2 regions of the Cutibacterium avidum 44067 genome follow, and region 1 is predicted to be linked to the other one. Evidence: predicted binding sites of a transcription regulator. Region 1 holds the regulator's gene; the other holds the start of a gene.
What was found. The regulator HrcA, encoded in region 1, represses chaperone genes, less so after heat shock. The targets are predictions, from matches to a motif close to TTGGCACTCGNNNNNNNCGAGTGCCAA.

Region 1 (16,193 bases):
AGTACGCCTGCATCCCGATCACGACTCGGATCATCGCCTGGATCAAGAAGCACGAGCCGACCTACCAGGAGAGGCTGGCAGCGGCCCAGCACTGACGCCGTACCTCGAAACACCAGCGAAGTCTGCCGACAAACGCCGGTGGGGAGGTTGCCATCACGATGTCGGGCCGCTTTTAGCAGATCTCGCTGACGGTCCCGTACACCGGCGTCTTCGAACGTCACGACATGACACAACGGTGCGGGCCCCATCAGGACCCGCACCGTCACACCTTGCGGCGCCGAACGTCACGCCACTGATTCGTTCTGCTTCCAGGCGTTCTTGAAGCTGACCCGACCGTTCGTCTGCAGGATCGAACGTCGGTAGATCCTCTCTCCGGCGAGCACGGCGAAGACCGTGAAGACGAGGGTGACGATGATCGAGATGATCGGTTCCCACCACCCCGCGCGGTGACCGAGCATACGTAGCGGCATGAAGATCACCGAGGCGATCGGGACGTAGCTTCCGATCCTGCTGCTCAGGCCATCGGGACTCGACATCGAGAACACCACCCAGAAGTAGATGATCATGATGAGGTACATGAGCGGGGAAGCGGTATTCTGGAGGTCCTCATTGCGCGAGGCCATCGATCCAGCGGCGGCATACAGGCTTGCCAGGGCCACGAATCCGACGAGGAAGAACAGCAGGAACCACACCACCGACCACGACATCGCGACCGTGATGATGTCCGACCAGTGCGAGAAGGACACGGCGAGCATGCTCATCCCGCAGATGATGATGAGCTGGCCCACCGCCAGCACCGTGTTCCCGATGATCTTGCCGATGAGTAACTGCCGGGCAGGTACCCCCGTCAGCAGGATCTCCACGATCCTGGACTGCTTCTCCTCGACCACCGAGTTGGCGATCATCACGCCGTAGGTGATCGCCGACATCATGAACAGGATGCTGAAGACGATGGCCAGGGTGTACCCGACCGCTTCCGATGTGCCGTCCGATGGCTTCACCTGTCCGGTCTGAAGGGACATCCCCTTGGCCATGGCCGAGGCGTCAACCCCAGCAGCCTCGGCATTGTCAGCCACTGCTGTGATGGCCACCGCTCTCTCCATGATCCCGGTGGACGACCCGTCAGCCGAGGGGGTCTTCTCGTACCCGTCGAGGTGCCACTGGCCGTCCTCCTCGTGCAGGTAGACCGTGTTGTCGTCATCCTGGAGCTTGCGATGGGCCTCGTCCTCATCAGCAGCTCGAACCACCTCGATCTTGTCCACCGATCCTTTGGCAGCCAGGTCCCGCTGGGCCACCTTGACGACGGCAGCGGCCTTGTCATCGGTCACCACCACACTGTCGTGGTCGTGGTTGGAGGAGATGATGGACGACACCACCGGAATCGCCACGATGAGAAGCACCGTGATAATCATCGAGATGATGAATCCCTTGTCACGCAGCTTGATCCCGATCTCGCGGGCAGCGACCAGACGCCAAGCGGCAGATGTGTTCGTCATGACTGGGCCACCTCTCGGTAGATCTCGCCCAGGCTCGGGCGAAGGTGGGTCAGCTCAACCAGCCCGCCACGGTTCATCGATTCGGTGACGATGACGTCGAGGAGACGGTCGACCTGAGTGGGATCAGGGAATTCGACGAGAGCGGTGGTCCCGTCGACGTCGACGACCGTCAGTCCTGGCAACGAGCGCAGCCAGCCAAGATCGTCACGCGCTTCCACCCGGTGACGACGCGGACCGGCCTCGCGCAATTCCTCGATGGTGCCATTGGCAACCATGCGTCCCTCGTGCATGATGATCATGCGATCGCACAGCCGATCGACAAGGTCGAGCTGATGGGAACTGAAGAGGACCGCGACTCCCTGAGCGGTCTTCTCCCTCAGCACGTCGGCCATGGCGTCGACGGCCACCGGATCGAGCCCGGAGAAGGGTTCGTCGAGGATGAGGGCTACCGGATCGGCGAGCAGCGATGCCGTCACCTGGACCCGCTGCTGGTTACCCAGGGACAGCTTCTGCACCTGCTCGCGGGCACGATCAGCCAGCCCGAACCTCTCCAGGTATTCCATGGCCTCGGTGCGGGCCATCCGTGCCGAGGCCCCCTTAATCCGAGCGAGGTAGACAAGCTGATCGATGACCGGCTGCTTGGGATAGAGCCCTCTCTCCTCGGGCATGTACCCAACAGTGCGACGGTCCTCGGCCGTGATCGGCCTGCCTGACCACAACACCTGACCCGATGTAGGTTCCAGCACCCCGACGATCATCCGCATCGTCGTCGTCTTGCCAGCGCCATTGGCACCGACGAAACCCGTCATCCGGCCTGAGGGGATCTCAAAGTTCAGATGGTCGACAGCCACCAGATCCCCGAAAGTCCGGGTCAGTTCATCGACCCGAATCGACACCGGTTCTCGGCGGCGCATGTCCGTGTCGATCATGGCTACCTCCTGCGTCCTCGATCTGCGATCACATGACCATCACACCCAATTCCCGGTCATTGCACATCGGCGGCAAGGTGGATTTCAGTCTCGAGAGAACTCCCCCACACGGATGAGCCCCGACTCATAGGCCAGGGCGACGAGCTGAACCCGATCTCGCAGGTCACACTTCATGAGGCAGTTGGAGACATGGGTCTTGACGGTCGCCTCGGAGACGATGAGTTCTTCGGCGATCTCGGCATTGGACAGGCCCCGCGCCACCAATGTGGCAACCTCGATCTCGCGGGCGGTGAGCTGCTCGACTCCCCTGCCAGTCACCGTCCTACCCTGGTGCACCGACCTGGCGATGACGCGGCGGGTCACCTCGGGAGCGAGCAGGGCATGCCCATCGGCGACCTGACGCAGACCCGCGACGAGGGACTCGGCGTCGGCATTCTTGAGCATGAATCCACTGGCTCCGGCATCGAGGCCATCGAAGAGATAATCGTCTCGGTCGAAGGTGGTGAGGATGACGATCTTGACGTCGCTGAACTCGCGAATCTTCGCGGTCGCCTCGATACCGTCCATGATGGGCATCTGGACATCCATGAGGACGATGTCGGGAGCGGTTTCCCTCACCACGTCCACCCCTTCGGACCCATTGGCAGCCTCTCCGACGACCGTGATGTCGGGCTCCACCGCGAGTATGAGACGGAACCCCTGCCGAACCAGTTTCTGGTCGTCGACCAGCACGACGCGCATCAGTCCTCCCCGTCCTTCATGTCCTCGATCCTCGTCTCCTCGCCATGATGCATCGGCATGACGGCGCGGACCCGCCATCCACCGACCCTGCGCGGACCCACCTCGATGGTGCCGCCCAGGGCCTCGACCCGCTCGGACATCCCGACGATTCCCACCCCGGTCGAGGGAGCCGATCGAATCGGCCGGCCATTGTCGGTGACCTCCACCTCGACCTCGTCCTCGCTGCAGCGCACCGACACCGTCACCTCGGTGGCACTGGAATGACCCTCCACATTGTTGAGGGATTCCTGCACGATTCGGTAACAGGTGTGGCCCAACAGTGGGCCGACCATGGAGTCGTCGCCGACCCGAAGCAAACGCACTGATGCCCGACGCTGCCCGTCACACAACCGGTCCAGGTCAGTCAGACCGAGACGCGCGCGGGACTCGTCACCGGCTCGCAGGGATCCCAGCAGGGAACGCATTTCAGTGACGGCCTCCCGGGACTCCGACTCCACGATTGCCAGGGCCTCTCGCGCCAGACCCGGACCGACGTCGAGGGCTCGACGAGCACCCGCGGCATGGATCCCCACGACCGACACGTGGTGCGCCACCGAGTCGTGCATCTCTCTGGCGATCCGCAATCTCTCGTCGAGGACCGCCTGCTCTGCCAGCTGGGTACGCTGCCGTTCAATCGTGGCGGCCTGACGGCGAACCTCGGCCAGGTCTCGCGCCCACAGCCAGGACACCTGCCCCACCAATGCAGCTCCGACGACGAAGGTGACATTGACGATGACATAGGTGAGGACAAGGTAGATGACCCCTTCACCGTTGCCGTCAGGATTGATGATCTTGAGCTGCTCGGTGAGCGACCTCCCGAAAGCCACCATGACGGCGACCCATCCCATGATGACGACGAAGACTGCCAGCATCGATCCCCATGCGATCCGACGTGTCCGCACCCACACCATGAGGGAGTAGTAGGAGAAGAAGAAGGCCAGGGTCGACACCCAGTTCGTCGCCACGTACGGCGTCGTGTAAGTGCCGATGATCCAGACCAGAGTCATGACGGCGGCCGAGGCGATCGGCACCACCCGTCGGAAGGAGACAGCCACGGCAAGGACCATGACGACGATGACGTCAGCTGCCCCGAGGGTGTCGAGACGGACTTGAAGAGCGGCCAGCAGGAGCCCACCGGCACCCACAGCCAGAGCGACGAGCACCCCGACGAGCACGTCAACAGCGGGCAGGAACCCCACTCCCGGGATCTGCCAGCCCTTCTGCTCCGGCACTCGCCGACGCCACAGGTCGTCCATCGCCATGAAGGACACGATCGACTCTCGCACGTCCCCGAGCGTAACGAGTGGCGCCGTCAATCTCCTCCGTCGCGAGGATGAGATGAGGGAGAACAGGCTTGTCAGTTGGCCTTGGCCAGCCTTCCACCATTGGCATTCCAGCGACCCATGAACTCGGTCTCGAGGGCATCCAACTCCCCGTTACGCATGGCAGCGCGTATCTGGTCGACGAGCCGAACCGTCCAGCGTTCGTTGTGGATCGTCGCCAGGGTGTTGGCAAGCATCTCCTTCGCCTTGAACAGGTGGTGGAGGTAGGCACGGGAGTAATGGGTGCAGGTGTAGCAGTCGCAGCCCTCCTCCAACGGACCGAAGTCACGCCGGAATCGAGCGGTGTTGACGTTGTAGCGCCCGTCGACGGTGTAGATGGCGGCGTTGCGGGCCACCCGGGAGGGATTGACGCAGTCGAAGGTGTCGGCACCAGCACGGCAGGCGGCGAAGAGGTCGTCAGGCTCGGAGATGCCCAGCAGGTGACGGGGACGATCCTCCGGAAGTTCCTCGGCACACCAGGTGACGATCCGCCCGAGATTGACCTTCTCGATGGCACCTCCCAGGCCGAAGCCGTCGAAACGCTGGCTGTCGATCTCCATCTGCGACAGATCCCGGCAGGCCTTGCGGCGCAGGTCCTCGTACTGGGCTCCCTGGATGACCCCTAAGAGAGCCTGGTACGGCTTGCCGACCCGGGCCTCGGTGAGGCGACGATGCTCAGCCAGACAGCGTTCGGCCCACCGTCGCGTCCGCTCCAACGCCTCCTCCTGGTAGGAGCGGGTATTCATGAGCGTAGTCAGCTCGTCGAAGGCGAACATGATGTCCGCACCGAGATGGTGCTGAATCCCCATCGACACCTCAGGAGTGAAGCGATGGAGGTCACCATTGAGCGGGCTGCGGAAGGTGACGCCGTCGTCGTCGACCATGGCCTTGCGGTCGGCGTCGGCAGCAATGACGTCTTCCTCGGTGAGCTCCGAGACGTCCATCGCCAGGGTCTTCTTGAACCCGGCGCCGAGACTGAGCACCTGGAAGCCGCCGGAATCGGTGAAGGTTGGGCCGGGCCAGTTCATGAACCGTCCCAGTCCGCCAGCCTCGTCGACGAGGTCTGGCCCCGGCTGCAGGAAGAGGTGGTAGGCATTCGCCAGCACGGCTTGAGCTCCCAGCTGCGCCACGGACTCAGGCAGCAGGGACTTGACGGTGGCCTTGGTCCCGACGACGACGAAGGCCGGCGTCTCGATATCACCGTGCGGGGTGTGGATGACGCCAGTGCGCCCATAGGAGTCGTCGAGGTGCGAGGTGACGTCGAATCCGAATGGCATGGGCGTCATTGTATTGACGAGTCCCCCCTGGGCGCGCCGGGCCAGAGGGGACCAGGGACACCACCTTGTCCCTCTCCGGTACGGCCCCTACTGCTAGCCTGTGGCTACGCTGTGAGCAATGTGGCTCACCTCCGGGAAGTACTGAGGATGGAAACCGCGCCAATAACCATGAGAGAAACACGCAATCGACACAAGCGCACAAGGTTCGCGACCTGCATGGTCGCGGCGATCTGTCTCATCACGACCAGCGCGTGCGGAAAAGTCAGAACGAGTTCCATCAGTGAAGCCGATACGCTTCCCGACGACGTCAGGATCGCCGCATCCTGGAGCCAACCAAATGACCCCATCTTCAATCGCTCGGGTTTTCTGTCCCTCGACGGCGACACCACCCATGAACTCAAAAAACTTGAAAACGCACCCCGATACACCAAAGCCAGCTCCGATAGTGATGGAAATGTCGACTTCATTGACTTTTCCAACATGTACGTCATAGGGAAATCCGGAACTAGGATCATACCCCGTCACGATTCTTATGTACCGGATTCACAATTCATCAACCCATACCCCCTCGGCGGCGGAGAATTCGCCTTCTTGTCAAATTGGGGCGAGGATCCATCAAATCCCGACGGGTACACATTCCTCCTCGAATTCACCAACGGCGCTTCGATGCACATACCGCACTGGGTGTCTGAAATTATACTGTGTAACAATCAGATCTACGGGCTATCATATAACACAAACCATGACCCTTCAGGGGTACAATTATTCCGTGTCGACCGGCAGCACCACAAAACAGTAGATCTCGGAACTCTTATGAGACCCCGGTGGGGATTGACCCCCAACAGCGGCCTCGCATGCCACGGGAGGGATCTCGTCGTGCGCTTGGGAGCAACGTCATGGAACAAAAAGCGACATATCCCCAAACCACCTTGGCATTCTTTGATCTGGAAACAGGATCAGCCCGGCAGATCCCGATCACCGATGAACACGGGAAACCCCTCAATACGATCGACGGCAGAGGAGTCCGCGAGGACAGCGGCTCAGACGCGGTCATCATGGGACATGAATTCATCTGGACCCTCCTGTCCGGGCAAGTCGTGGCCACTGACCTGACCACTGGAAAATCCCGCCTCATCGTGAACACCCACTTGGCCGCAGACCAGGGAAAGTCACCCCGAATCCAAGGCAAAACCGTCGGGGTGGTCGACACCGCCACCGACAGTCCTGTCATCAGACTTTACGACCTGGAAACCGGCGCCATGATCAAAGAAGTGGACCCATCAGCAGCAAAGAAAGCCCAAGAACGCTCCGGAGGCTTGTTCACCGGCCTGACCCTGTCAGGATTCGCCCTGGTGGTGCCGCGCTGAGGTCAGCCACAGAACCGATACACCGAGTGTGGGGCATCGATCCAGACCCTCCAGGGCACGGCGAACCGACAGCAGCGCCATGATCGTGGCAGGTACGCCACTATGGTGGGCCCCGTGCGCGGAGTTTTTCTCATGTTAGGAGCTGTCCTCTCAGTTCAAATCGGGGGAGCTTTGGCTGCCACCCTCATCCCTCAGGTGGGACCGCTGGGAACCGTTGCGTTGCGAATGTCGCTGGCCGCCCTTCTCATGGCCCCTGTCGTCAGACCTCATCTACACGGCCACACCCGCGACGACTGGATGAGGGTGCTGGCTCTGGTCATCGCCCTGGGCGGCTTGAACACCGCCTTCTACTTCTCCCTGGAGCGATTGCCGCTGGGTGTGGCGGTGACCGTCGAGTTCCTCGGGCCACTGGGGATGGCCGCCCTGGGAAGCCACTCAGTGCGTGACTGGTTGGCGATCCTGCTCGCTCTGGGCGGTGTCGTCGGGGTCTCCGGTGCCCTCAATGCCGATTGGGCCAGCATCAGCATTCTCGGCCTCCTGCTGGCCTTCACCGCCGGTATCTTCTGGGCCCTCTACGCCAAGTCAGCACAGCTCGTCGGGGCGAGTTGGTCGAAGCTCGAGGGGTTGTGGTGGGCCATCGCGCTGAGCTCGGTCGTCCTGCTGCCGATCGGATTCGTTGCCCAGGGGGCTGACCTCGTCCAGCCCCGTCACCTCCTCATTGGTCTCGTGGTAGCTCTGATGTCCTCCGCCCTGCCCTACAGCCTGGAGATGTACGCCCTGCGCCACATTGACACCACGGTCTATGGCGTCTTCACCGGTATGGAACCGGCCGTGGCCGCAACTGCAGGATTCTTCATCCTGGGCCAGACCCTCACCCCGGTGCAGATGGTCGGCATGGCTTTCGTCGTCGCAGCGGCCTGGCTCGTCATGGCCCGCGGCCGTCAGCACGACTGACTACGCTGGTCGGTACGAACCGCCACCCCGAAAGGACCATCGATGGACGTCAACTCCCCTGCGCTGCAACCGCGTGGCCTGGAGAAAGTGGCCAAACTCATCGACAGGGGTGTTCGCATCCCCAATCCGTTGACCGTCGACATTGACGACGACGTCGACGTCGACAACATCAGCGGTGACGGTGTCGTCATTGGCCCCGGATGTCGGATTCGTGGCCGTCGCACGGTCATCTCCGCCGGGTGCGTGCTCGGCGACGAAACCCCCATGACGATCCAGGACTGCCAGCTCGGCACCGGAGTCAAGCTCAAGGGCGGCTTCGCCCAGGACGCCGTCTTCCTGGCCGGAGCGAACATGGCATCGGGCGCGCACGTCCGTGGCGGCACCATCCTCGAGGAAGAGGCCAGCGGGGCCCACACCGTCGGCCTCAAGCAGACCGTTCTGCTGCCATTCGTCACCCTCGGCAGCCTCATCAACTTCTGTGACGTCCTCATGGCCGGAGGAACCTCTCGGTCGGATCACTCCGAGGTCGGGTCGTCCTACATTCACTTCAACTTCACTCCTGACGGCGACAAGACGACGGCATCCCTCTTCGGCGACGTCCCGCACGGGGTGCTGCTCAACCAGCACCCGATCTTCCTCGGCGGTCAGGGTGGGACGGTCGGTCCGGTGGCGACCGGATTCGGAACCGTGGTCGGGGCTGGGTCGATCCTGCGTGACGACATCCCCGACGACGACCAGCTCGTCCTCACTCCTCCGCCCGCCGGTCGGCAGCGTCCGGTGACCCCGGCCAGCTACGCCAAGCTCGACAGGATCATCGCCCACAACGTCACCTACCTCGGCAACCTGTCGGCCCTGGAGGCCTGGTACCGCCAGATTCGTCGCCTCTTCATGTCGCGCGACCGGCTGTCCGGGCTGGTATGGCAGGGAGCCCTCGACAACCTCGTCTCGGCGCGCGCCGAGCGGGTCAAGAGGCTCAGGTCCCTCATTGGCAAGGTACAGCCGACTGACGCGGGCCGAACTCAGTTGATCGAGAATCGTGACGCCTTCCTGTCCGCCCTCGACGTCGTCGACGCCCAGGCTCCCGGGGACGTCGTGCGGCTTTGTGATGCTGCCGCGAACAGTGGAGCCGAGTACCTCGACGTCGTGCAGGGATTCGACGAAACCACCCAGACAGCCATCGTCGAGTGGCTCGGCAGCATCGTCTCCGCCCAGCAGTCCCAGGCTCAAGACGTCATCGACCAGCTGCCGTTGCCGTTCTGATTTCGCTGTTCTCCTGGTGTTCCGGAGCCTCGACCCGAAACTGTCGGCGTCCACAGCCATGATGAGCGTCGAGGGGAGGGGCCATGACACCAATGTCTGAAGCACCGGACGGTGACCTGCACAGCCGCGGATTGGCAATCCTGCGCTGTCTCGTCGGTCGCGATGATGCCGAGTTCCACCCCGGCCAGTGGGAGGCGGTCGAGGCCTTGGTGGCCCACCGCCGACGTGCACTGGTGGTGCAACGCACCGGATGGGGAAAGTCGGCGGTCTACTTCGTCGCTGCTCTGTTGCAACGAGCTGCCGACTTCGGACCGACCCTCATCGTCTCCCCTCTCATCGCCCTCATGCGCGACCAAGTGGCTGCAACGGAGCGCGCAGGTGTGCGAGCCGCCGCGATCTCCTCGGCCAATGTCACGGAGTGGGCTGACATCACCAGTCGTCTCGACGCTGACGAGATCGACGTTCTGCTCGTATCTCCGGAACGACTCGTCAATCCGAAGTTCGCCAGTGAGCAACTGCCTGATCTGGTGAGGCGACTGGGAATGCTCGTCATCGACGAAGCCCACTGCATCTCGGACTGGGGCCATGATTTCCGTCCTGACTACCGACGTATCCGGGATCTCGTCTCGGCACTGCCTGCCGAGATCCCGGTGCTGGCGACGACGGCCACCGCCAATTCGCGAGTCGTCCAGGACGTCGCCGAACAGATCGCACCAGGCCACGACCGTGACGACGTGTTCGTGCTGCGCGGGCCGTTGGCCCGGACGTCTCTGCGTCTCGGTGTGCTCAACCTGCCCAGGCCAGCCGATCGTCTGGCCTGGCTCGTGCAGCACGTGGGTGAACTGCCCGGCTCCGGGATCATCTACTGTCTGACGATCTCCACGGCGGAGGACACCGCTCGAGCACTGGCCGAGGCCGGACACCAAGTGCAGGCCTATACCGGACGCACGGACCCGGAGGAAAGGGCCGTCCTCGAGGAGGCTCTGCGCAACAACCAGGTGAAAGCCCTCGTCGCCACCAGTGCCCTCGGCATGGGGTTCGACAAACCCGATCTGGGATTCGTCGTTCATCTGGGAGCACCGAACTCCCCCATCGCCTACTATCAGCAGGTCGGACGGGCCGGCCGCGCCACCGAGAACGCTGACGTCCTGCTGCTTCCGGGTCCTGAGGACCAGGGGATATGGACCTACTTCGCAACCGCATCCATGCCTACCCAGGAACGTGCCGACACTACTCTGGGAGCACTGTCCAACGGTCAGGTGCTGTCGGTGCCGGCGTTGGAGACCCGCGTCGACATCAAACGCAGTCAGCTCGATCTGCTGCTCAAGGTGATGGCGGTCGATGGGGCGGTCGAGAAGGTTCGTGGTGGTTGGCGGGCGACCGGAAAGCCGTGGATCCATGACACCGAGCGCTACGAGCGGATATCCCAGGCGCGACGCGATGAGCAACAGGCCATGCTCACTTACGAACGGCTGGACACCTGCCGGATGGCCTTCCTCACCGGACAGCTCGACGACCCGTCGGCGGCTCCCTGCGGTCGCTGCGATGTTTGCGCCGGACCTTGGTACCCGACGGACATTGACCCGGCGGCATCGTCCTCGGCGACGACCACCCTGGATCGGGTCGGTGTTCCCGTCGAACCGCGCATGACCTGGCCGTCAGGCATGGACACCCTGGGAATTGGCCTCAAAGGTCGCATCAGCGCCGACGAGACGGCCGAGGAAGGACGGGTCATCGCCAGGCTCTCTGATCTGGGCTGGGGCGGCCCGTTGCGAGACCTGCTTCGTAACGACGCCGACGGCGTGCCCATCGACACCGAGATCACCCCAGCATTGGCCAAGGCTTGCATCCGGGTGCTGGCCGAGTGGGATTGGGAGCATCGTCCAGCCGCCGTGGTCCGAGTGGCATCCGTCACCCGACCTCACCTCATCGACTCTCTCGCCTCGGGGCTCGCCCGCGCTGGCCGCCTCCAGGATCTTGGCGGTCTCGATCTCGCAGAGAATGCCCCACGTCTCGATCCGTCAAGGAACTCGGCTTATCGCCTCCGCGACGTGCATGATCGTTTCAGCGTCGGGCCACAACTCATGTCCCGCCTGTCCCACCTCGGCGGCGCCCCTGTTCTCCTCGTCGACGACGTCATATCCACGCGATGGACGATGACTGTCGGCGCACGCCTGTTGAGGCGAGCTGGGTCTGGCCCTGTTCTGCCGCTGGCACTCGCGCTGACCCAGTGACACCCCGGGGATCACGCACGAATCGCACCACTCGTCCGTCACCGCCACCGTCTCTGTGTTGTCGTCATGAAACAAAAGTGGATTCGTCACCTAAACGCGAACGCGACCACCCCAGCGACCCGTGGTGGGGCACGATGGAAGTAGCACCTATCAGCCAGGAGGATTCATGTCCCTTGCCAAGTTCACCGCCCGTTCCGCTCTGTCGGCGATCTTCATCACCGGAGGCCTCGGCGAGATCAAGAGCGCCGATCAGCTTTCCGGCGCTGTCGACGGACTGCTCGCGAAGCTGCCTGAGGCAGCTACCTCTCAGATCCCCGATGTTGATCCCAACCTGCTGGTCAAGGCCAACGGCTGCACCATGTTGACCGCTGGATCCCTGCTGGCCCTCGGCATCAAGCCGCGTCTGGCCGCCACCATCCTGGCTGCCCAGCTCGTCCCCGTGACTCTCGCTGGCCACCCCTTCTGGGAGAAGGATGACGACGAGAAGATCGGTGAGCAGATCCAGTTCCTCAAGAATCTCGGTCTCATCGGCGGCCTGCTCGCCGTCGCTCTTGGTGGCGCCACCAAGAAGAAGTGATCCACTGAGATGCCGTCGTGCCACGGCGACACGCTCTCCACGCCAATGATGGGGCCGGACGGATCATCCGTCCGGCCCCATCGTCATGCCAGGTACGACGCGCTGCGGGATGCTCTCACTCAGCCATACCGACCATGGCCTGCAACTGGGCGAGGCCGACCACGCCTGCGGTCGAGGTCCGCAACACCCCATCGGAGACGGTGACCGGGCGAGCTCCGGCAGCCACGAAGGACTCAACTTCTTGGTCGGTGATGCCGCCCTCAGGCCCGACGATGACGATCACCTCACCAGACTCGGGCAGGTCCTGGCTCACCAGAGGCTCGGTGGCCGACTCGTGGAGCACATAGGCAGCGTCAGCATCGCGAATCCTCTCAACCACATCCTTGGTCTGCGCCAATTCAACCTGGGGAACGAGGAATCGTCGTGACTGCTTGGTGGCCTCACGGGCAGCCGCCTGCCACTTCGCCACACCCTTGGCCTGCCTGTCGCCTTTCCAGCGCACGATGCTGCGATCGGCCGGCCAGGCCAAGATCTCGTGGACACCCATCTCGGTGAGGGTTGCCACCGCAAGCTCAGCGCGGTCGGTTTTCGGCAGGGCCTGGACGGCAACCCAGCGGTGAGCCGTGACAGGGACCTCGAGCACCTCGGTCACCTCGACGCTCACGGATCCCTTCGTCACCTCGACGGCAGGTCCGCGCACCGCATGTCCCACGCCGTCGGTGACGAGGACGGACTCCCCCACCCGAATGCGGCGCACCGAACCGGCATGGTGGCCTTCCGCACCGGTGATCTCGACCACCGACCCGGGCGTGGCCCCGGCAACCTCCCCGAGGAAGCAGGCGTCACTCATCCGCCGAAGGCTTCCTTGATGCGGGAGAACATGCCGCGTCCACCCGACTTCTCCACGGACGCCGACACCTTGGTCTCCCCGCGGACCTCGGCCAACTGGCGCAACAGGTCCTTCTGGTGGGAGTCGAGCTTGGTCGGTGTCTGAACAATGAAGGTGACGCCCAGGTCACCCCGACCGCCACGACGCAGCCGCGGCACTCCCCGCTCAGGCACGACGATGCGGGTTCCCGACTGGGTTCCTGCCGGCACCTCGACGGTGACCGACTTCTGGGACTCCTCGAAGTCCTCGCGATCGGCCTCGAGGGTGTGCACCGGAACCTTGGTTCCCAGCGCAGCCGCCGTCATCGGAATCGTGACGACCATCTCGAGGTTGTCACCCTCGCGGGTGAAGACCTCATGCGGGCTGATCGTCATCTCGATGTACAGATCACCTGCCGGGCCACCACCGGGCCCCACCTCTCCCTGCGAATCCAGGTGGATCCGGTTGCCATCGGCAACACCAGCAGGAATCTTGACGTTGATGGTGCGGGTGGTGCGCACTCGTCCCTCACCGGAGCACTCCTGACACGGATCCGGAATGACCGTGCCGTAACCACGACAGGTCGGGCAAGGCTGGCTGGTGCGAATGTCGCCCAGGAAGGAACGCTGCACCGTGATGACCTCACCGCGTCCCTGACAGGTGTTGCAGGTGACGGGCTCGGAGCCGGACTCGGCCCCCTTGCCCTGACACTTGGGACACACAACTGCGGTGTCGACCTCCAGCGGCTTGGTGACGCCGAACACCGCCTCGGCCAGGCTCAGGCACATCCGCACCAGGGCGTCCTGACCTCGCCGGGTCCGGGAGCGTGGCCCACGTCCGCCACCACCGAAGGAGGTTCCACCACCGAACATGGCGTCAACGAGGTTGGTGAAGTCGAATCCAGCGCTGCTGAATCCTCCCTCCCCGAATCCGCCCATGCGGGCGTTCGGGTCACCACCACGGTCGAAGACGGCGCGTTTCTGCGGATCCTGGAGCACCTCATAGGCCTCCTGGACCTTCTTGAACTCGTCCTCGGATCCCGGTCCGGCGACATCGGGGTGGAGTTTCATGGCCTTGCGGCGATAAGCCTTCTTGATCTCGTCGGCGCTCGCATCGCGGGAAACACCGAGAATCTCGTAGTAGTCGTTGCTCAAGGATCATCCTTCTGCCAGGAACCGGCCCACATAACGGGCCACGGCTCGCACGGCTGCCATGGTTGAGGGGTAGTCCATTCGGGTGGGTCCGACCACGCCGAGACTCGACAGGGTATCGTCGGATCCATATGTGCTTGCCACCAGTGAGGTGGACTGGAAGGGCACGTCAGTGTTCTCGGCACCAATACGCACCGTGACCTCACCGGCTTCTCCAGCGGTGGCCTCGCCGAGCAATCGCATCAGGACGACCTGCTCCTCGAGAGCCTCCAGAACCGGACGCACCGTCGTCTCCCACTGTGCACCGAATGCGGTGAGATTGGGAACCCCGGCAACCACCACGCGGGCGGATGGGTCGACGGCGAGGATCTCCAGGACGGTCGCGACGACGGAGGTCGCGCGCGGCCCCTCAGCCGGCCCGAGTTCGTCAAGAAGCCGATTGAGGGAGTCGACGGCCTCTGCCACCGTCAGACCGACGAGGGCCCGGTTGAGCCGGGCGCTAAGGGCGACAAGATTCTGCTCGTCGTGACCGGGAAGCTCCACGATCCGCTGCTCCACCGACCCCGAGGACATGATGAGGACGATGAGGATGCGGTCGGTCGACAGGCTCACCAACTCGAGGTGACGGATCGTCGCCGTCGTCGCCACCGGATACTGCATGATGGCGACCTGGTGAGTGATCTGGGCGAGCAGTCGCACCGTGCGACGCACGATGTCATCGAGGTCGACGGCTCCGGTCATGAAGGCCTGGATGGCCCGGCGCTCTGGCCCGGACAGCGGTTTGAGGGTGGCGATCCGGTCGACGAAGAGGCGATACCCCTTGTCAGTCGGAATACGACCGGCGCTGGTGTGGGGGTGGGTGACGTACCCCTCCTCCTCCAGGACGGCCATGTCATTGCGAACGGTTGCCGGGGACACCCGAAGTCCGTGGCGTTCCACCAAAGCCTTGGAACCCACCGGCTCCTTGCTGGAGACGTAATCGGTGACGATGGCCTTGAGCACGTCGAGCTTGCGGTCGTCGAGCACAATCCCTCCTCACGCGATCCCATCGGGTACAAGTCCCACTTTGGCACTCTCAGGTGCCGAGTGCCACCTTATCGCGTTCACCTGACGTCCTTCTGCCTCTCTCGCTGGCAGCGCACCCCCCGGGACGTGCCACACTGGTGGCCATGTCGACGAATCCCGAGACTCCCCAGTGGTCCGCTCTCACTGCCCGGGTATGGACGGCCGTCGTCGAACCAGAAGCCGTCACCTGCGGACTGGTCGCCGGTGACGATCATGTCCTCCTCATCGACACCGGCTCGGCTCCTGAACAGGGACACGCCCTGGCGATGTCGGCGGCATGCATGCTAGGTCGTCCGGTTGATCGGGTCGTCATCACCCACCATCACTATGACCACAGCGGCGGGCTCCCTGGGATTGACGGGGCTGAGACCTGGATGCATGAGGCCGCCCTGGCTCACTGTCCTGATCTCCGGGTCGACCATCCCATCGCGCTGATGGCCTATGTCGACCTGGGCGGCGTCGGCGCCGAGGTCATCCACCCCGGTCCGGCCCACACCGACGGGGACCTCGTCGTCATCGTCCGCGACGAGAAGGTGACCTTCGTCGGGGACCTGGTGGAGACCGCAGGGGAGCCACAGTCCGACGAGACGACCGATGTCCGCGGCTGGCCGCGCGCCATTGACTCGGTCATCACCGGCACCGATGGTGTAGGCGTCTACGTACCTGGCCACGGGCACCCGATCGATGCGACCGCCGTCATGAAGCAGCGCGCCGATCTCGCCGAGAGAGTCCCCGTCGAGATCCCGCTCACCCCGGTGACCGGGCACGTTCCTCCCCAGCTGGCCTGATGCGGACCCGGCCCCGCACGGCTAACTCAGCGCAGCAGTTCAGCAACCACCCGGTAGGCATCCTCGTCGGCTGCGACGACGAGTGTTCCCGACATCTCGCGAGGCCCGTACTCCGCCCCGTCGAC
Region 2 (16,193 bases), 980 kb from region 1:
GCGACGAGACCGGAGTCGGCATCGTCTGTGGCAATGACCTGCTCGCCAACGAGGTCGCTTCCTCGATGGAGCAGCACGTGCGCTTCGGCGGGGTCGTCCCTGAGGTGGCGTCACGGGCTCACCTGGAGGCGATCGTCCCGGTGCTGGAGAAGGCCACTGACACCGCGGGGGTGGACCTGTCCGAGCTCGACGGCATCGCAGTGACGGCTGGTCCAGGTCTGGCCGGGGCTCTGGTCGTCGGTCTGTCGGCTGCCAAGGCGCTGGCAAGCTGGCTCAACAAGCCGTTCTACGGCGTCAACCACCTGGCCGGACACGTCGCCGTCGACCTTCTCGAGCACGGGGACCTGCCGATGCCCTGTGGCGCTCTGCTGGTCTCGGGCGGCCACACCAGCCTGTTGCGGGTCAATGGCATCGCGACCGACGTCGTCGAGGTGGGTTCGACGATTGACGACGCCGCTGGCGAGGCCTACGACAAGGTTGCGCGAGTGCTCGGCCTGCCGTACCCGGGAGGTCCGGTCATCGACAAGGCCGCTGCCAAGGGAGATCCCAGGGCCATCCGGTTCCCGCGCGGACTGACGGCCCGTCACGACATGGTCGAGCACCGCTTCGACTACTCCTTCTCCGGCCTCAAGACGGCGGTGAGTCGTTGGGTCGAGACCCAGCAGCGTGACGGGGTCGCGTTCCGGGTGGAGGACGTCGCCGCCAGCTTCCAGGAGGCCGTTGCCGACGTGCTGACCGCCAAGGCCGTCGACATGTGCCAGGAGTACGACCTCAAGCACTTCCTCATCGGTGGGGGAGTGGCGGCCAACTCGCGGCTGCGCACCCTGCTCGCCGAGCGGATGGAGGCTGCTGGAGTCGAGCTGCGACGCCCGCGTCCGGGGCTGTGCACCGACAATGGCGCGATGATCGCTGCCCTCGGTGTGCAGGTCGTCAAGGCTGGCCTGTCACCGTCGTCGATGGACATCTCCGCTGATTCCGGGCTGCCCATTGAAAAGGTGATTGTCTGAGGTGGTGGATGTCGGCGGTCTTCTGGGGACGTGAACGCGAAGCCGCTTGAATACTGCTGGTCAGAACCTGCTCGTCGTTTGCCCCGCTGTGCCATTCTGTGGGGCATCAGTAATCGACAGGAATGGATGAGGAATGAGTGAACCCTTCGTTCTCGATGCCAGTTTCAGCGCCTTTCGCGCCGAGTCCTTCGCCAACGACGTCACCGGGCGGCTGGTTCAGAATGCGGTGACCGGCACCGGAGCCGACACCGTCAGCCTGGATCGCACCTTGGTCAACGGCATCGACGAGACGACTTCCGAGCGGTTGGATTCCTGGAAGGTGACCGACCAGAAGCACTCCGGACGGTGCTGGGAATTCGCGGGGCTCAACGTCCTGCGTGCCAAAGTCATCGACGAGCTCAAGGTCGACGACCTCGAGTTCTCGCAGAATTACATCGCCTTCTTCGACAAGCTCGAGAAGGCCAACCACACCCTTGCTCGCGCCATCGCCACGGCATCGCGTGACGCTGATGAGGAAGAGGTGCGCGCCATCATGGACTACCCGGCCGAGGACGGCGGATGGTGGATGGAGTTCACCGACCTTGTCGCCAAGTACGGCGTGGTGCCCTCATGGACCATGCCCGACACCGAGTCGGCCGGCAACACCTTGCAGATGAACCGTGCCCTGTCGACGGTGCTGCGTCGAGGCATCGGAAGGATCCGTGACGCCGCGACCAATTCTGACGTGGCTGGGGGAGCCGCTCAGATGGAGGCAGCCCGAAGCGAGGCCCTGAGCGCCGTGTGGCGGATCCTCGCGATTCACCTGGGTACCCCGCCCACCAGCTTCACCTGGCAGTACCGCGACAAGGACAAGAACTTCCACCGCAAGGGCACCTACACCCCGCTGGAGTTCGCCCATGAGATCGTGCCGCAGGCCTTCGAGCCGTGGATCAGTCTGGCCCATGACCCGCGCGAGGAGCACCCGGTCGGTCGCACCTACGTCTACGAGCACACCCCGTACATGGAGGGTGGCACCCCTTACTGGCACCTGTCGGTGGAGCTGGACGTCATGAAGAAGGCGGTCATCGACTCCATCGCAGCAGGCGAGCCGGTCTGGTTCGCCTGCGACGTCAAGAAGCAGTTCGACAAGGACCTGGGCGTCTGGGATGCGAAGCTGCATGACTACGAGGCCCTCTACGGCATCGACATGGAAATGTCCAAGGCCGAGAGGTTGCGCTTGCGCGAGTCTGGTGGCACCCACGCCATGACCGTTGTCGGTGTGGACCTCGTTGACGGTGTCCCGGTGCGCTGGCGAGTTGAGAACTCCTGGGGTGACGAGGTGGGCCGCAAGGGGTTCTTCACGATGAACGACTCGTGGTTCGACGAGTACGTCTACAACGTCATCGTGCCTCGCTCCCGGGTGTCCGAGGAGATTGCCGAGGCGTGCGACCAGGAGCCGATCGTCCTGCCACAGTACGACATGATGTGAGTCCCCTGCCGACACGGATCTGCCCGTCCGCTTTTCTGCGGACGGGCAGCTCTGCGTGTGAGCCTCTTACCGTCCTGGGCAGCTCAGCGTATGAGCACTCTTACCGCGCGTGCGGAATCCGTTAACTCAGGGAACGGCTACCATCTGTGGTGGTAGGGCGGTGCTGTTTTACCGGGAGTACCACGGGCGAGCGGTGGGAGTGCTCACAGATGCGCACGAACAACGTGAGGATTCCGCGAGATTCACCGGGGGTCGTCATCCTGCGTCGAAGGCGACGGGGAGGATCCGTACTGCCCGGGGCTGCAAAATGTCGATTCTCGCAGCGAGCACGTCGGATCGTGGCGGCCCTGCGTCCCACTTAGCGTCCTGTCCTGCGCCCTGAGAGGATGGCCCCATGATGACCCCGATCCTCACCACCCTTGGCTTCGTCATGCACCCTGACGGAGAGCGCGTTCTCATGGTGCATCGCATCGCACGTCCTGGCGACGAGCAGCTCGGCAAGTACAACGGGCTGGGAGGCAAGGTGGAACCGGGGGAGGATGTCGTCGCTGGCATGAAGCGCGAATTGCGCGAGGAGGCTGCGATTGAGGTTGATGCCATGCGCCTACGTGGCACTGTCTCGTGGCCAGGGTTCGGTCGTCACGGAGAGGACCATTTCGGTTTCATCTTCGTCGTCGACGCATGGCATCCCATTTCCGACGCCATCCCTGACGCGAACGAGGAAGGTCCGCTCACCTGGGAGAGCATCGACTCCCTCGACGAGCTACCGATGTGGGAGGGGGACCGCTACTTCCTGCCGTTGGTCTTCGACCCCGAGGTCACGCAGTTCCATGGCTGTTTGCCGTACGCCAGTGGTCGCCCCACGGGGTGGTCCTACTCGACCCTGTGATGACGCCGCTACGGTGAGAAATCAGCCAGCCAGCCCGACGATCCACAGGATGAGGCAGATGACCGGGGCGACCCAGCGGGAGCTCCACGCTCCGTAGTGGGTCTCGGCGAACATGCTGTCAGCACGCGGATTGCCGCCCGGCAGGCTGTAGGGGGCGATGATCGTCAGTACCAAGCTCACTGGCAGCAGAATCGAGAAGGCGATTGGCGTCGTCACGATCCGTGTCGCAGCCAGAATGCCCATGGCGATGATGCCGCAGGGGGCCAGCATGAGGGTCGCTGCAGTGACGGAGTCCTGGCCACTGCCGTCCGGCTTCACGAAGGACTCCGCAAAGGTCAGCAGACCGGGAATCACGATGACTGCCACGAAGAGCAGCGCCCAGCTGACATTGGTGTGGGCATCCATGCTGAGGGGTTCCGTGCGCGACGCATAGTAGGTCGTCGCCATGGCTCCGAGCTGGAAGGCTGAACCGATGAAGTGATGGACGTACCACCCTGCAGAACGGCGCGAAGGATCGTCCTCAGGGGTCACGTTCCTGGACCCCCAGGATTGTAGGCGCTGGGTGAATCTCGATCGATTCTCGTAAGTGGTGATGGCCACGACGGTACTGATTGCTCCTCGTACGGAAAACAGTGCAGAGCGATGTCTCGACCGAAGATTGTACCCAAACGGTTCGAAAGTACCTCTATGGTGGCAACGTGGATCTCACCGTGGCACGCCGTCTGGCCAGCGATGAAGGGATCGACGCCCTCGGCCTCGCCGGCGCCGAGTCTGATCCAGATTCGCTGTCCGCCGCGACCAGATTGCGTCGTCACATGGATGCCGATCTGGCAGCCGCAGCCCTTGACCAAATCAGTCTGAGACGTCGAGCCGTCAGCAAGGTCGGTCCGGTCGGGGCAGACATGTTGTGGACCCGTGACGGACTCGAGCAGGCCACCCGTGGCGACGTCTCTCGGTGGCGTGCAAAATGCCTGGTCTCGGCAGGTTTCACGGACGTCGTGGACCTGGGCTGCGCATGTGGTGCAGACTCCCGGGCTTACCTCGATGCCGGGTTGAGGGTGACGGCCGTCGAGATCGACCCGGCGACCGCTGAACTGGCCCGTCACAATCTGCCCGGAGTCAACGTGCTGTGCGCCGATGCCGCAGATGTCGTTGATGACCTGCTCAAGGACGCGTCAGACTCGACGGTCGTCATGCTCGACCCTGCTCGACGCACTGGTCGAGGGCGGACCTGGCGCCTGGCGGACGTGCAGCCGCCATGGTCCTTCGTCGAAAAGGTGATTGCCCTGACGCCTAGTGTCGTCAAGCTCGGGCCAGGCGTCGATCGTTCTCGACTGCCTGACCTGCCCGTCACCTACGTGGGTCATCGTGGGGATCTGGTTGAGGCGACGTTGTGGTCCGGGTTTGGCGACCTTTGGTCAGGGGATCGTGCCATTCTCGTCAGCCCCGAGACGACCCTTGAGCTGCCCGGTGCACTACCTGATCCGGACGTTGGTGATCTGGGCCCCTTCGTGGCTGAGCCTCACCCGGCAGCCATTCGGGCAGGCAGTCTCTCGGCGATTGACGACTCGCTGCACACGGTGTCTGACGGCATCGCCTACCTCACTGCGGACGCCCCGGTGAATTCTCCGTGGTTGACGTGGTTTGCCGTCAAGGAGGTACTCCCTCTCGACGTCAAGACGCTGCGTTCCTGGGTGCGTGATCACCGCGTCGGAACCCTCGAGATCAAGAAGCGCGGTGTTGACGTCGATCCCGTCGCGTGGCGACGAAAGCTCAAGCCCTCTGGACCACGTCCCGTCACTCTCATTTGCACTCCGACAAGGCAAAACGCCAAGATTTTGGTGTGCGATCGAATGCGCTGATCCTCCAGCCGTATCCAGAATCAGCCTATCTGTGATGTCATGTGCTCATGGTGGCCACTCGGCACTCGGCAAGATACCTCACTGCACTGCTGTTGACTCCACTCCTCCTACTGTCGGGGTGCGGAAAGTTCAACGCTGGTTTCGTCATCAAGGACGAAAACCATGTTGATGCAACCTTGACCGTCGGAGTTCTCAAGTCGGTCCTCGACGAGTTCGCGGGAAGTGAGGCCGAGGAAGTCGCGAAAGAGCTTCGCGATTGCTCAGAACTCAAGAAATCCTATGAGTTGGATGAGAACGCTGCCGACAAGATGACGGTCAAACCCTTTGACGACGACAAGTATTTGGGCTGCACGGTGACCGGCACGATGACGGTCGCTGAGCTGACGGGCCAGTCATCCTCGTCCTCGAGTAGTGCGAAACCGTCGACCACACCTTCGAAGGGTTTTGCGGGCGACGGTCCTATCTTCATCGCCTTTGATAACGACAAGGTCCGGTTCCGTCTTGATGGTTCTGGTCTCCAGGACGCCATCTCTGGGTTTGGCCCCTCGGAACTGGGTGGCTCAGCCAAGGGCTTTGATTTCAAGGTCTCTGTGACCTTCCCCGGCAAGGTCCTCAGTCACTCGGGGGCGAGCAAGGTCGACGGCAAGACCGTGACCTGGACTGACATCGAGGACCTCGAATCGTATTCGGGCCTGGAGGCCTCAGGCGAGCGCGGAGGTGGATTACCCGGCTGGACATGGGTGGTTCTCGCGGTGGTCGTCGTCGCCATTGGTGGTGCCATCGCAGCCGTGGTCGTGGACAAGAGGAAGGCTGCCCAGGGAGGCCGTCGGCCACCCCATGCTCCTGGCGTTGAGCTTGGTCCAAACTCACACTGACCGCGAGCTCGTACGAGGCCTGGAAACCATATGGTTTCCAGGGCTCCGTTTCATTGGTTGCACATGTGGGCCTACCGCCAGGCCCCATGCCTGTGATTCCATGTGGGCATGCTGAGTGTTTCGCACCATATGAGACGCCATCTGGTCTTGCTTCTGGCGCCCCTGTTGTTGCTCGCCGGGTGCGTCAAATTCGATACGGCAATGGAGATCAAGGACGAGGATCACATCCACGTCAAGGCCACGGTTGGTATCTCCAAGTCGATGGCCAACATGTCGGGGGAGGATCTCACCTCCCAATTCTCCAACTGCAGTGACGTCAAGGGCATGGGTGGCGGGGCCTCGAGCGCGAAGGGCGAAAAGTTCGAGGACGATCAGTACATCGGTTGCACCTATTCGGGCGACATCACGGCAGCCGAGTACAACAAGAAGGATGACGGCAGCAAGATCACCTTCGACAAGGACAAGGTGACCTTCAAGATGAATGCGGGTTATTTCAATGACGCAGGTGGTTCCACCGAGTCCCTCGATGCGAGCATGCTCAGCGACTTCAAGGTCTCCATCATCTTCCCCGGCAAGGTGTTGAGCAACTCGGGATCGAGCAAGGTCGACGGGAACACCGTCACCTGGACCGATCCCAAGGACGTGTTCTCGAGCGAGGGGCTCAGCGCCACCGGTGAGCGCAACGATGGTGTGCCGGCGTGGGTCTGGATCGTCGTCGCGGTGGCAGCCTTGGCGATCATCGGGATTGTCGTGGCTGTCGTGCTCAAGAAGAAGGGTCCGAAGGCGAGCGAGCCGGAGAACGGTGATGCCCCGTGGGCGATGCAATATCCGGGGCAACCGCAGGGGCAACAGCCTCAGCAGGGGAACAGCCAGACCCCACAGTGGGGCAGTCAACCCGACCGGGGCAATCCCCAGGCACAACAGTCGCCCTACCAGAACCCGAGCCAGAGTCAGCCAGGTCAGCCATGGGGGCACCTCCCGGGGAATGCGACCGGGGCTCCTCGGCCTGATCAGCAGCCGCCCTCAAACCCTGATGACTTCTGGAAGAACCACGGATCCAACTGATTGGTGTCGATATTTGGAGGGCCGTTTCTGGCACTCCCGTTGCCTGAGTGCCAACCACGGGTGTACTTTCGTGGTTGGCACTCTCGTGGTGAGTGTGCCAACGGACCTGAAGCACCCGCGACGCCGACGGTCCGTCGCGCTCGGGGCTCGCAACCCCTGGCGAGAGACAACGACACAATCCGTCTTCAGTAGAAAGGGGTCTTGACGTGGCAACCACGATCAAGCCGCTCGAGGACCGCGTCCTCGTCCAGCCTCTCGAGGCCGAGCAGACCACCGCTTCCGGACTCGTCATTCCAGACACCGCCAAGGAGAAGCCGCAGGAGGGCAGGATCGTCTCCGCCGGCCCCGGTCGTGTTGACGACAAGGGCACCCGCATTCCCATGGATGTCAAGGAGGGTGACGTCGTCATCTTCTCCAAGTATGGCGGCACCGACGTCAAGTACGATGGCCAGGAGTACCTGCTCCTCAACGCTCGCGACATCCTCGCCGTCGTCGAGAAGTGAGGCGCTGATACATGGCAGCCAAGCAGCTTCAGTTCGACGAGGAGGCCCGTCGCTCCCTCGAGCGCGGCGTCGACACCCTCGCCAACACCGTCAAGGTGACCCTCGGCCCGAAGGGGCGCTATGTCGTTCTCGACAAGAAGTGGGGAGCCCCGACCATCACCAACGACGGCGTGACCGTCGCCAAGGAGGTCGATCTCACCGATCCTTACGAGAACCTCGGCGCCCAGCTCGCCAAGGAGGTCGCCACCAAGACCAACGACGTGGCCGGTGATGGAACCACCACCGCCACCGTGCTCGCCCAGGCCCTCGTTCACGAGGGACTGCGCGCCGTGGCCTCCGGGGGCAACCCGGTCGGTCTCAAGCACGGTATCGAGAAGGCCGTCGACGCCGTCGTGGAGGAGCTTCGCTCTATCTCGCGCGCCATCGACACCACCTCGGACATGGCTAGCGTCGCCACCATCTCCAGCCGTGACGAGAAGATCGGTGAGCTCATCGCCGAGGCTTTCGACAAGGTTGGCAAGGACGGCGTCATCACCGTCGACGAGTCCCAGACCTTCGGCACCGAGCTCGACTTCACCGAGGGCATGCAGTTCGACAAGGGTTACCTGTCGCCCTACATGGTCACCGACCAGGACCGCATGGAGGCCGTGATCGAGGATCCTTACATCCTCGTCCACTCCGGCAAGATCTCGTCGATGAACGACCTGCTCCCGCTGTTGGAGAAGGTCATCGCCGCCCACGGAAGCCTGTTCATCGTGGCCGAGGACGTCGACGGGGAGGCTCTGAGCACCCTCGTCGTCAACAAGATCCGCGGCACCTTCAACTCGGTGGCCGTCAAAGCTCCGGCCTTCGGTGACCGCCGCAAGGCCATGCTGCAGGACATCGCCACCCTCACCGGTGGTCAGGTCGTCGCTCCCGAGGTCGGGCTCAAGCTCGACCAGGTGGGCCTCGAGGTCCTGGGTCGCGCCAAGAAGGTTGTCGTCACCAAGGACAACACCACCATCGTCGACGGCGCCGGCTCCAAGGCCGACGTTGAGGGACGCGTCGCCCAGCTGCGTGCTGAGTACGATAACTCCGACTCCGAGTGGGACCGCGAGAAGCTCCAGGAGCGTATTGCCAAGCTCGCCGGCGGTGTGTGTGTCATTCGCGTGGGTGCGGCCACCGAGGTCGAGCTCAACGAGAAGAAGCACCGCATCGAGGATGCTGTCTCCGCGACTCGTGCAGCGATCGAGGAGGGCATCGTCGCCGGTGGTGGCTCCGCCCTCATCCATGCCGCGCACGTGCTTGACGGGAACCTTCACCTCGAGGGTGACGAGAAGGCCGGTGTCCAGATCGTCGCCAAGGCCGTTCGCGAGCCGCTGCGCTGGATTGCCGAGAACGGTGGCGAGCCCGGCTATGTCATCGTCTCCAAGGTTGCCGAGATGGAGCCCGGACACGGCTACAACGGCAAGACTGGTCAGTACGTGGACCTCATCGCCGACGGTGTCATCGACCCTGTCAAGGTGACCCGCTCCGCGCTGGCCAACGCCGCCTCCATCGCCGCTCTGCTGCTCACCACCGAGACCCTCGTGGTGGACAAGCCGGAGGACGAGGACGACGACAAGTGAGTCACTGATCCTCGCTGATCACTGCGGGCCCCGGAACCGTTTGGTTCCGGGGCCCGTTGCTATGTGTCCGTGCCGGTGACCGGTCGGTCTTCGTGATGGCCCGGGGAGCATTCCCCGGGCCCCGTGCACTCACGACGCGATGGCGTCAGTCCTTGAGCGGCTTGCCGTCACGGTCCATGGTGTTGAACAACTCATGGTCCTCGGGCAGGTGATCCAGGTAGTCACGCTCGGTGTCTGGGGCTGTGTGTCCCAGATCGAGCTCTTCACTACGAGCGTCCATGGCTGCCGCACGCAGGGCGTACTCCTCGTCAGCAGTCTCGAGCTGCTCAGGAGTGGCCTCGTTGGCGACGATCATGCCGGCCTGGGCATCCTCAGGTACCTGAGGAATGACGCCGGCGTCCACACGCTCCCGATGACCCTTGATCTCGCGAGCCACGACCCGAGCGAGGAAGTACATGCCGATCACGTTCGGAACAGCCATGAGGAAGAGCATGGCGTCGGCCAGAGCGAGGATCGAGGCCATGTTCGTGGCCGCACCGACAACCAGCAGGAGCAGGAAGATACCGTTGTAGATGCGCTCGGCGGTGGCCGAGTTCCCGAACAGGAAGCCAACAGCCTTCTTGCCGTAGAAGGAGTACGACAGCATCGTCGAGAAAGCGAAGAGGACGACGGCCAGGGTCAGCAGGGAGCTGAACCACGGGGCAACCGTCTTGAGTGCGTGAGCGGTCATCTGAACACCATCGGCGTCGTGATCCTTGTAGACACCGGTGATGATGATGGTGATGGCCGTCATGGTGCAGATGACGACGGAGTCGATGAACGGCTCCCACATCGCTACGAAGCCCTCCTGGGCCGGGCGACGGGTCTTCACGGCAGAGTGGGCGATGCCCGCGGTACCGACACCGGCGGCGTTCGAGAAGGCAGCGCGCTGAACGCCGACGATGAGCACGCCGAGGACGCCTCCGGCAATGCCATGGCCGGTGAAGGCGCCCGACCAGATGGCCTTGAAGGCGTCACCAACTTCGGTGATGTTCGCGCCGATCACGGCCAGACACATGATGACGTAGAGGATGCCCATGAAGGGGACGATCTTGGAGGTGGCAGCGCCAATCTTGGAGGCACCGCCGACGATGACGACGCCGACGAGGATCGCGAACACCAGTCCGACAACCCACATGTGGGTGCCGATCCAGGAGTCCTTGCCACCGGCGAACATCGCCAGCTGGTAGGCGGCCTGGTTGGACTGGAACATGTTGCCCGCGCCGATGACGCCGAAGGCGGTGCAGACGGCGAATAGGGTGGCGAGGACGCGACCGAGCTTGGGCTTGTCGATCGAGGCCAGGCCGTCCCGGAGGTAGTACATCGGACCGCCGGAGGTGGTTCCGTCCTCATTGACGACGCGGAATTTCACGCCGAGGGTCGCCTCGGACATCTTGACGCTCATGCCGACCAGACCGGCAACAGCGATCCAGAAGGATGCGCCTGGTCCGCCAGTTGCGATGGCGATGGCGACACCGGCGATGTTTCCCAGGCCGACGGTGCCCGACAACTCGGTGGCAAGGGCCTGGAAGCTGGTGACGTCACCAGGATCGGTGTGACGGGAGAAGTGTCCTCGCACCACATGGCTGGAATGGCGAATTGAGGCTGGGCGCAATTGTTGGAAGCCCAGGTGGATCGTGAAGAAGACTCCAGCTGCCAACAGCCACGCGAGGATGAGCGGGAATTCATTGCCTCCGGGCAACGGGATGGCCCAGAACACCGCGTCAGAAATGGCGGTGGCGATGGGGGAGAAGAATTTGTCGATGGCCTGGTCCAAGCTCAGCGGAGCTGGAATCGGGGCCTCGAGAATTGCGGAAACGGGCGATGACATGATGCCAGGTGGCACGAACGGTCCTATCCGTTGACGACGTTGGACACCGAGCCCGGCGACACCGCAGTGCGGTACCGGTCTTTTCTCGACCGATCTCAACACGCACAGGGACCAGAGACCCGGTGGGCACGACCACACCACACTCCCGTGTCAGGGGGCAGGGCCGCACCTGTGGCGGAGCACAACCGCCTCATGCACCTTAGCGGGTGGGGGGTGACAATTGGCCCGAAACGCTCGACACCGGTGCCTTCTCGCATCGTCTGGCTGTGTGGTTCCCCTACGCTGAATGCTGATGACCACGACGACCCACTTCCATGATCGTCAGCCTGCGCTGGCCCATTCCCATCCCGATCGACGCCGCCTCGTCGAGGTGCTCGTGATGGGATTTGTCGGCTCCGTCATGATGGTGGTGTGGGGATGGGGTTCCCCCCATGCCGGAATGCCGGAGCAGGTGCGTCCCATCGGGGTGGCCGTGGTTGCTAGCAGTGTCGTCGGCCTGAGCGCCATGATCATCGCGTGGTTGCGTTCCCGGAAACTTGTCGGCACTCGCCTCCTCGCCCTCGTCACGTGGTCGCTACCGCTGTTGTTCGGTCCGCCGCTGCTCAGCCGGGATGGTTGGGCCTATGCCGCTCAGGGGTGGATCCTGGCTCAGGGCCTGGACCCCTACGTGGTTCCCCAGGGTTTGGCAGGCGTGCTTGGTCAGGCCGTCGGCACTCCATGGGGGGGTACGACGGCGGTGTATCCGCCGGGATCGCTGTGGATCCAGGCAGCGATGGTGACGATCGCTCACGCCGATCCGTTGTGGTCGGTGCTGCTGATGCGCGTGCCGGCCATCATCGGCATCGCTCTGATGTTCTGGGCGATGCCGCAGCTGGCGCGGTATGCCGGCGCCGACCCCGATCATGCCCTCTGGCTGGGGGTTTGCTGCCCCCTGACGACCCTGAGCATCATCGGCGGCATGCACAATGACGGGCTCCAGATCGGCCTGTCCCTTGCGGCGCTGATCGTGGCGATCCACCTGGTCTTGTCCGGACGTGGATGGTTGGGACTCGTCGCTGGTGGGGCGATCGTCGGTCTGGCCGGCACCATCAAGCAGCCGGGCGTGCTGGCCGGGGTAGGCGTCGTCACCCTGGCTCATGCCCATGCGGTGCGTCATGGCAGCCACCGCTGGACGAACCGGAATTGCTGGTCGGCCCTCCTCGCCCGCACCGCTGCTGGAGCCATTCCGGCTCTGGCGGTCTTCGGCGGGATCTCCGCCATCCGTGGTCTGGGACTGGGATGGCTCAACCCGACGGCAGGCAGTCCCGTCTCCGTGACGAGCGACTCACCGATCGCCCTGGTGGTTCAGATCCTGCGGGGAAGTGGTGGAATCCCGCTGGACAAGCTGGTCGGCCCGGCCATCATCGTCAGCCTGGTCCTCACCTTGGTCGCGATGGTGTGGTGCTGGGCCCGATGGGGCCCTGTACCATCCTTGCGACGCCTGGACGACTCCATCGGCCAGCTGGGCAGTCCGCTGCGACTGCAGACCGGGGTCATGATCGCCTTCGCCGTCTTCGGAGCTTCCCTGCAACCCTGGTACCTCATTGGGCCGCTTGCCCTGGTCGCCTCGATTCCATTGCGTCGCACCCACCGCGACATCGTCATCGTCGGAGTGGTGGCCATCAGTATCCTGGCCCATCTGCAGTGGTACTGGTCGCCTTACGTGTGCCTGCCGCTGGTCATCGTCGGATGTCTCATCGTCCGGCGGATCCCGAGGGCGTGGGCCTTCGTGACGGCCACGACCTGACGACGACCAGCGTTCCCGGCCAGCTCGGGGCGATCGGCTGGGCGACCTCGACGCCCGCGGCGATAGGATGACGTTTATCCCGGCGAAAGGTGGCTCATGACCTCGGATTCCCGCCCGACCACGATTGAGGAGCTGGCACCACTGGCCCTCACTTTTGACGACGTCCTGCTCCAGCCTGTTGAGAGCAACGTCATCCCCTCCCAGGTCGACACGACGACCAAGGTTTCCCGCAACATCGACATCGCAATCCCGCTTGTCAGCGCAGCGATGGACACCGTCACGGAGACTCGGATGGCAGTGGCGATGGCCCGTGAGGGTGGCCTCGGCATCCTGCACCGCAACCTGTCCATCGAGGACCAGGCCGCGATGGTCGATCAGGTGAAGCGCTCGGAGGCCGGCATGGTCGACGAACCCATCACCATCTCCCCGGACGCCACCCTGGCCGATGCCGAGGAGCTCTGCCACACTTACCGCATCTCCGGTGTTCCGGTCGTGGACGAGGAGGAGAACCTCGTCGGCATCATCACCAACCGCGACATGCGCTTCGAGGAGAACCCGCGGCGCCTCATCCGCGAGGTCATGACCCCGGCCCCGCTGGTCACGGCTCCGGTGGGCACCAGTCCGTCCGACGCCCTTTCCCTGCTGGCCGCGCACAAGATCGAGAAGCTGCCGTTGATCGATGCCGACGGCAAGCTGCGCGGCCTGTTTACCCTCAAGGACTTCGTCAAGGCCGACAAGTACCCCAACGCCACCAAGGATCCTCAGGGACGTCTGCGCGTGGGTGCTGCCATCGGTTTCTTCGGCAACTCGTGGGAACGCGCCATGGCACTGGTGGAGGAGGGGGTCGATCTCATCATCGTCGACACCGCTCACGGCCACACCCAGGGCGTTCTCGACATGATCGCCAAGCTCAAGGCCGAGCCTGCTGCCAAGGGGGTAGACGTCGTCGGCGGCAACATCGCCACCTACGAGGCCGCCAAGGCGCTCTGCGAGGCCGGAGCCGACGGCATCAAGGTCGGCATCGGGCCGGGCTCGATCTGCACCACTCGCGTGGTTGCCGGTGTCGGCGTCCCCCAGGTGACTGCCATCTTCGAGGCATCCCGCGCTGCTCGCCAGTACGGCGTGCCGGTCATCGGGGACGGTGGCCTGCAATACTCCGGCGACATCGCCAAGGCCATGGTCGCCGGTGCCGATTCCGTCATGCTCGGATCCCTGCTGGCCGGTTGCGAGGAGTCCCCGGGTGAGCTCGCCTTCATCAACGGCAAGCAGTTCAAGACCTACCGTGGCATGGGATCGATGGGTGCCATGTCAGCGCGTGGCGAGAAGCTGTCCTACTCCAAGGACCGCTACTTCCAAGGTGACGTCACCACGAATGACAAGATCATCCCGGAAGGCATTGAGGGTCAGGTTGCCTACCGTGGCCCGCTGGGCGCGGTGGCCTACCAGCTTGTTGGCGGTCTGCGTCAGTCGATGTTCTACACCGGCGCCCGCACCATCGGCCAGCTGCACGAGCGTGGTCGTTTCGTGCGCATCACCTCGGCTGGTCTGCGGGAGTCTCATCCGCACGACATTCAGATGACGGTCGAGGCCCCCAACTACTCAGCCCACTGACGGGCGGGCCGGAGAATCCGGCAGGAAAGGAATTATGTACGACATCGGACGCAGCAAGCGTGCCACCCGGGCGTACAGCCTGGATGACATCGCTCTCATCCCTTCCCGGCGCACCCGCGGCACCGAGATGGTGAACCTGGAGTGGCGCATCGACGCTCTCACCTTCGACTTCCCGATCATGGCCGCCCCGATGGACTCGGTGATGAGCCCGGCGACGGCCATCGAGTTCGGGCGCTTGGGTGGCCTCGGTGTGCTCAACCTCGAGGGATTGTGGACCCGTTACGAGGATCCCACGCCGTACCTCGAGGAGCTGGCCGGGCTGGGTGACGACGTCGCCACCACCCGCCGCATGCAGGAGATCTACTCCGAGCCGATCAAGGCCGAGCTCATCACCGCCAGGATGGCCGAGATTCGGGCCGCCGGAGTGCCGGTGGCCGGGTCCTTGTCGCCGAAGAATGCGTCTCGGTTCTCCGAGACCGTCGTCAACACCGGGGCTGATTTCTTCGTCATTCGTGGCACGACGGTGTCGGCTGAGCATGTCGGTAGTGGGGACGACGTCCTCGACTTGCGCAAGTTCATCTACGAGCTCGACGTCCCGGTCATCGTCGGTGGATGCGCGACCTACCAGACGGCCCTGCACCTCATGCGGACCGGCGCGGCTGGCGTGCTCGTCGGCTTCGGTGGGGGAGCGGCCCACACCACCCGTCAGGTCCTTGGCATCGAGGTGTCGATGGCGTCAGCGATCGCTGACGTCGCCGAGGCCCGTCGCGACTACATGGACGAGTCGGGGGGACGCTACGTCCACGTCATCGCCGATGGCTCGGTGGGACATTCCGGCGACATCGCCAAGGCCATCGCTTGCGGCGCTGACGCAGTCATGGTCGGATCCCCACTGGCCCGGGCCACCGAGGCCCCTGGCCGGGGATGGCACTGGGGTGCCGAGGCATGGCACGCTGATCTGCCGCGTGGTTCTCGGGTGCACTTCGAGCCGGTGGGTACCCTCGCGGAGGTGCTCAGCGGGCCTTCGCGCGTCCCGGATGGCACCATGAACCTCGTCGGTGGGCTGCGTCAGGCCATGGCCACCACCGGCTATTCGGAGGTCAAGGAGTTCCAGCGCATCGAGCTGACGATTCGCTGATCGTCCCATCAATCAGGACACCGTCCCGGCGAGCGGGATGGCTGGCTAACCTTCGGGCATGAGCGAAGTGCCCGAAGAATTGGTCGTGTTGCGCGGCGCGATTGACAACATGGACGCCGCCCTCATCCATCTGCTCGCCGAGAGGTTCCGGATCACCCGCCAGGTGGGCCGCCTCAAGGCTGAGCGCGGCCTGCCGCCGGCAGATCCGGCCCGTGAGGCTGAGCAGATCGCACGGTTGCGTCAGCTCGCCGTCGAGTCGAACCTTGATCCCGAGTTCGCCCAGAAGGTCATCACCTTCATCGTTGCCGAGGTGGTGCGTCACCACGAGGCCATTGCCGACGAGTCCCAGGACGACCCTGCGAGCACCCCCGAAACGGATGCGTCCACCTCGGAGGCATTCGACAACTGATGGGTCAGGCGATGACGTCGCCCTGGTGAACCTTCGACGGGATACCGACGACGACCGTTCCGGGGGCGACGTCCTTGATGACCAGCGCGTTGGCGCCGATCTT

Region 2: groES (co-chaperone GroES) is a predicted target of HrcA. The motif match lies at 7,194-7,220, and genes of this name have one in related genera.

What each region holds. Positions count from the first base shown of each region.
Region 1 covers NC_021064.1:1,412,562-1,428,754, forward strand. The annotation lists gene PALO_RS06445 (queuosine precursor transporter) at 1-95, shown strand, start outside; gene PALO_RS06450 (ABC transporter permease) at 285-1,496, opposite strand; gene PALO_RS06455 (ABC transporter ATP-binding protein) at 1,493-2,425, opposite strand; gene PALO_RS06460 (response regulator) at 2,510-3,166, opposite strand; gene PALO_RS06465 (sensor histidine kinase) at 3,166-4,467, opposite strand; gene tgt (tRNA guanosine(34) transglycosylase Tgt) at 4,563-5,804, opposite strand; gene PALO_RS12855 (hypothetical protein) at 5,930-6,295, opposite strand; gene PALO_RS12860 (hypothetical protein) at 6,701-7,171, shown strand; gene PALO_RS06480 (EamA family transporter) at 7,274-8,125, shown strand; gene PALO_RS06485 (UDP-N-acetylglucosamine pyrophosphorylase) at 8,168-9,385, shown strand; gene PALO_RS06490 (RecQ family ATP-dependent DNA helicase) at 9,469-11,619, shown strand; gene PALO_RS06495 (DoxX family protein) at 11,786-12,196, shown strand; gene PALO_RS06500 (16S rRNA (uracil(1498)-N(3))-methyltransferase) at 12,312-13,046, opposite strand; gene dnaJ (molecular chaperone DnaJ) at 13,043-14,218, opposite strand; gene hrcA (heat-inducible transcriptional repressor HrcA) at 14,222-15,241, opposite strand; gene PALO_RS06515 (MBL fold metallo-hydrolase) at 15,385-16,068, shown strand; gene PALO_RS06520 (inositol monophosphatase family protein) at 16,095-16,193, opposite strand, start outside.
Region 2 covers NC_021064.1:437,480-453,672, forward strand. The annotation lists gene tsaD (tRNA (adenosine(37)-N6)-threonylcarbamoyltransferase complex transferase subunit TsaD) at 1-1,007, shown strand, start outside; gene PALO_RS02050 (C1 family peptidase) at 1,141-2,475, shown strand; gene PALO_RS02055 (NUDIX hydrolase) at 2,870-3,364, shown strand; gene PALO_RS02060 (hypothetical protein) at 3,386-3,811, opposite strand; gene PALO_RS02065 (THUMP-like domain-containing protein) at 4,063-5,226, shown strand; gene PALO_RS02070 (LppM family (lipo)protein) at 5,274-6,101, shown strand; gene PALO_RS02075 (LppM family (lipo)protein) at 6,231-7,166, shown strand; gene groES (co-chaperone GroES) at 7,373-7,669, shown strand; gene groL (chaperonin GroEL) at 7,681-9,276, shown strand; gene PALO_RS02090 (alanine/glycine:cation symporter family protein) at 9,422-11,146, opposite strand; gene mptB (polyprenol phosphomannose-dependent alpha 1,6 mannosyltransferase MptB) at 11,433-12,932, shown strand; gene guaB (IMP dehydrogenase) at 13,029-14,543, shown strand; gene PALO_RS02105 (GuaB3 family IMP dehydrogenase-related protein) at 14,578-15,681, shown strand; gene PALO_RS02110 (chorismate mutase) at 15,740-16,090, shown strand; gene cysE (serine O-acetyltransferase) at 16,095-16,193, opposite strand, start outside.